2 regions of the Micromonospora polyrhachis genome follow, and region 1 is predicted to be linked to the other one. Evidence: riboswitches for the same ligand, from Rfam matches in the RefSeq annotation. Region 1 holds a riboswitch; the other holds the start of a gene.
The links. A riboswitch is a leader RNA that binds a small molecule or an ion and turns the genes downstream of it on or off. The one in region 1 is predicted to bind cyclic di-AMP.
Positions count from the first base shown of each region.

Region 1 (2,190 bases):
CCGAAGCCGGTCTTCCGCAAGCTCGACCCGTCGATCGTCGAGGAGGAACTGGCCCGGCTCGGCGGCTGACGTCGGTCCCGATCGTGACATCGGTCCCGACCACGTCGAGGCGACCGACGACGAGCCCGATCACGACGGAAGCGGCCCGGTCCTGGAGCATCCAGGGCCGGGCCGCCTTCGTTCGTTCCGTCCCACCGTCGGCAGGGCAGCGGTCGCCGCGCCCGGCCGGGACTCAAAGCATCGACACGTGTACGTGGTCGGTGTGATCGCTCGCCCCACTGTACGAGCTCCAGCCGGTCGCCGGCATCCAGATCTGCTTGTACCAGATCACGTAGTAGATACCGAGGCGGTCGGCGTTACGGACCAGGAACGCGGTGAGGTTGTTGCCGTACATCCGCTGGTCCTGGTTCTGTGCGGAGACGAAGCCCCGGTTGATCAACGACCAGTCGCAGGCGCGGCCCTTCGGGTGCTCGTACGGGCCACCTGAGCGGTAGCAGCCCACGAACCGGTTGAACCCGGCCTTCTTGACCTCCTTGTACATGTGCATCGTGCGTGGCGTGATGCAGCCGGAGGTCGTCGGGTCGTCCTGGTTGCACGACTCGCTCGGCCAGTCGCCGCTGGCCGTACGCGGGGCGGCCTTGGCCACCGGCGAGGTCGCGGTGACGAACCCCTTGGTCAGGCTCATCCCGCCGACCAGGGCGAGCGCCTTCTCCGCTTCCTTCTTCTGCTTCGTCATGATGGTCAGCTGCTTGTTCTGCTCCAGGATCTCGGCGTCGAGCTGGGCCTTGGCGCGTTCGGCGATGTCCCGGGCCTCGGTGAGTTCGCGCAGCTTCCGGTCGTTGAGCCGGTTCAGCTCGTCCAGCCGGCTCGCCCGCTCGACGAACGAGTCGGGGCTGTCACTCTCCAGCAGTACGGCAATTGCGCCGATCTTGCCCTGGCGGTAGGACTGGGCCGCGATCTGAGCCACCTGCGGGGCGAGTAGGTCGAGCCGCTCCTGGGCCTTTTGGAGTTCGAGGTTGAGAGCCTGTTGCCGCCGCTTCGACTGATCCAGCTTGGCCTTCGCCTGAATGTAGCCCCGGTTGGTCGACTCGATCACGTCGCGGAGCAGCGGCGTCTCGGTCTCGTTGGGAGTCTCGTTGGGTTCTGCCCAGGCCCGCTCGGCGGGTGCCACCAGGGCCACGGCGGTGAGTAGCGCCAGGATCGTCGTCAGCCAACCGCGCAGGGGTGCGGTCAAGATACCTTCCTTCCGTCGGCCGCCGATCGGGTTAGCTGACGGGTTCGGGGCGGAAGTGGCCCCTACCGCTTACTGCGGATTCACCCCACGAACACGGTTCCCCGATTCGCCCGGTCAGGCGATTAGGCGGCAGCCTCGCCGGCACCCGATGACGTGCCTTCTGGCGATTGCCGCCAGCGAGCCTACCCGACACCCCGGCAGGCCATCTATTTCGCCGGCACCGGCGAGAAAAGCGTTATCAGCCAGCGCCTTTCGGTAACCGTCTCGCTCTGTGTCGGCCTGCTGACACATCGGTCTTTCGTAATGTCGGCGAATGTGTGAAGTGGACACACGGCATCGACGTTCCGTTCTCGATTGGCGGCAGGGGCCCGCTCCCGGCTGGTTGCGCCGGATGGCGTACCTGGATATGTGATGCTGACGGTGATGAGCGATCAAACCGAGTCCCGCCGCCAACGCGCCGCGCGCCGGGCGGGGGAGTTTCCGTCCCCACCCGAGCCGCTGCCCCGTACGGTGATCGACAGCCACACCCACCTGGACATCACCGTGGCCGAGGCCGGGGTGACCGGCGGCCCGGCCGGTGCCGGTGACCCGTTCGCGGCGGGATCGGGCGACCCGGTCGCCGCCATGATCGAGGTGGCCGCCGGGGTCGGGGTCGACCGACTGGTGCAGGTCGGGGTCGACGTGGCCTCGTCCCGCTGGGGGGCCGAGGTGGCCCGGCAACATCGAGCGGTGGTCGCCACCGTCGCGCTGCACCCCAACGAGGCACCCCGACTCGCCGACCTGGACGAGGCGCTGCGCCAGATCGAGGCGCTCGCCGCCGAGGAGCGGGTACGCGGTATCGGCGAGACCGGGATGGACTTCTTCCGTACGGGGGACGAGGGGCGGGCCGCCCAGGAGCTGAGCTTCCGGGCGCACATCGCCATCGCCAAGCGGTACGGCAAACCCCTGGTGATCCA
Region 1 covers NZ_JACHJW010000001.1:4,041,996-4,044,185, forward strand. The annotation lists gene metG (methionine--tRNA ligase) at 1-69, shown strand, start outside; gene FHR38_RS17755 (coiled-coil domain-containing protein) at 233-1,234, opposite strand; cyclic di-AMP (ydaO/yuaA leader) riboswitch at 1,239-1,373, opposite strand; gene FHR38_RS17760 (TatD family hydrolase) at 1,646-2,190, shown strand, end outside.

Region 2 (2,190 bases), 1.8 Mb from region 1:
GGCACCCTGACCCGGGACACGCTGGTGGCCACCGTGATGAGCAACCTGGGCCTTCGGCTCGCGATGGCCGAGGCGGGCATCCGGCTGATCGAGACCAAGGTCGGCGACCGGTACGTACTGGAGGAGCTGCGGGCGTCCGGGCTGGCGCTCGGCGGCGAGCAGAGCGGGCATATCGTGCTGTCGGAGTACGCCACCACCGGCGACGGGGTGCTGACCGGCCTGCAACTGATGTCGCGGATGGCGGCGACGGGCCGATCGCTGGCGGATCTCGCCGCCGTGGTCGCGAAGCTGCCACAGGTGCTGATCAACGTTCCGGTCGGTGACCGGACCATCGGTGCCGGTGCTCCGGCAGTGCTCGCCGCGACAGCCGAGGCCGAGGCGGAACTGGGCGAGACCGGACGGGTGCTGCTGCGCCCGTCGGGCACCGAGCCGCTGGTCCGGGTGATGGTCGAGGCAGCCACACTGGAGTTCGCCGAGACGGTGGCGGAGCGGATTGCCGACGAGGTACGTCGAGCCAGCCCCGCCTCGGCATAGCGCGCCGGGCCGGGTAGCGCGTCTCCCCACTGCCGGGTTGGGAACGTCTGTCACTGCGCCAGTAGCAACAACCGTTCCCAAAACCCGCTCGCGTGGCAGGTTCCAGCGGAAACCGGTCGTGGGTGCCGGAGTTGGGGCCTAGTACACGGAATCATGCACGTGGTTTGTGTTGTCGCTGGACGGGTCGTCGCCGGCGCCGCTGTAGTAGTACCAACCCGCCGCCGACGTCCACACCTGGCGATGCCAGATGACATACAGCACGCCGAGCGTGTTGGCGTTGCGCACGAAGAACGCCGCGAGGTTGCCGCCGTAGACCTTGTCCTGACCCGTGGCGTCACCGCCGAACCCGTTGGCCCGGGCGGCGAAGTCGCACGTACGGCCCTTCGGGTGCTCATGGGACCCACCGGGGCCGGTAGCAGGAGTAATACCGCTTGAAGCCGGCGGCGTGCGCCTCCTTCATCGAGTGGATCATGCGCGGCGTGACGCAGCCCGTGGTGGTCGGGTCGTCGATGGTGCAGCTCTCCTTGGGCCCGCTGCCGTCCGCGTTGCGCGGTGCGGGCTTGGCCAGGGGCGAATTCGCGCTCATGTAGCCGGTGGCCTTGCCGCCGGCCTTGGCGAGCGCCGTCTCGGCGTCCTCCTTCTTGCCCATGATGTCGGCCCGGGCCGTCTGGGTGGCCACCTCGGCGTCGATCGACTTCTTCGCCGCGTCGGCGTCGGCCTTGAGCTTCTTGAGCCCGCCGAGCGTCTTGTCGTTGTACCGGTTGATCGTGTTCACCAGCATCGCCCGGCTCATGAGCCGCTCCGGGTCGGTGCTGTCGAGCAGGGCGGAGGCGGTGCGCAGGCCCCCCGCGCGGTACTCCGGGGCGGCCGTCGATCCAGTCGCGGTTGGCCTTTCGAGGGCCGTACCGAGCGTTATGTTCGCCGTGCTCCGGATGCCGCCTACCGAGTTGGCTGACGGGCTCGGGACGGAACAGCGCCCCTACCGTTGGTGCGGATTCACCCCGGTTGCCGCTGGCACCGAGGGATGCCGCGAGGCGGAGACCATGGTCGGACTACCGGCTGGTCACCGGTCGCGCATGTCCGAGAACGGGGTCGTCCGGTGGTGCAGCGTAGTTGCCCGACATCGTCGGCGGTGAATCGCATGGCAGCGGTCACCTTGTCGATCACCCGTCGCGTACATCCCATGGGAAATCCGATGAGCCCGGCGCGACGGACGCCTACGCTGCGTCCGCATGCGCCTGCTCCGCCGCAACCGGGACTTCCGTGTGTTGTTTCTCGCACGGTGCGTGTCCTTCGCCGGTGACTCGATCAGCATGATCGCGTTGCTGCTGCACGTCGCCGACTCGACCGGTCAGGGCCTCGCGGTCGCGGCGCTGCTGCTCGCCGGCGACTTCACACCGTCACTGCTCGCGCCGATCGCGGGGGCGCTCGCCGACCGGTTCGACCGGCGACGGCTGATGATCGTCTGTGAGCTCGTGCAGGGCGCGGTGGTCGCGATGATCGCGCTGTCCCTCCCCGCGCTGCCGCTGCTGCTGGTCCTGGTGGCGACCCGGGCCGTCGCCGGGCAGATCTTCCAGCCCGCCTCCCGGGCGGCGGTGCCGGCGCTGGTCCGGCGGGACGAACTCGAGGAGGCCAACGCCACCCTCGGCTTCGGCA
Region 2 covers NZ_JACHJW010000001.1:2,280,002-2,282,191, reverse strand. The annotation lists gene glmM (phosphoglucosamine mutase) at 1-534, shown strand, start outside; gene FHR38_RS33750 (VldE C-terminal domain-containing protein) at 673-960, opposite strand; gene FHR38_RS09460 (hypothetical protein) at 926-1,327, opposite strand; cyclic di-AMP (ydaO/yuaA leader) riboswitch at 1,456-1,581, opposite strand; gene FHR38_RS09455 (MFS transporter) at 1,767-2,190, shown strand, end outside.
Region 2: another riboswitch for cyclic di-AMP. It lies ahead of FHR38_RS09460 (hypothetical protein); the one in region 1 lies ahead of FHR38_RS17755 (coiled-coil domain-containing protein).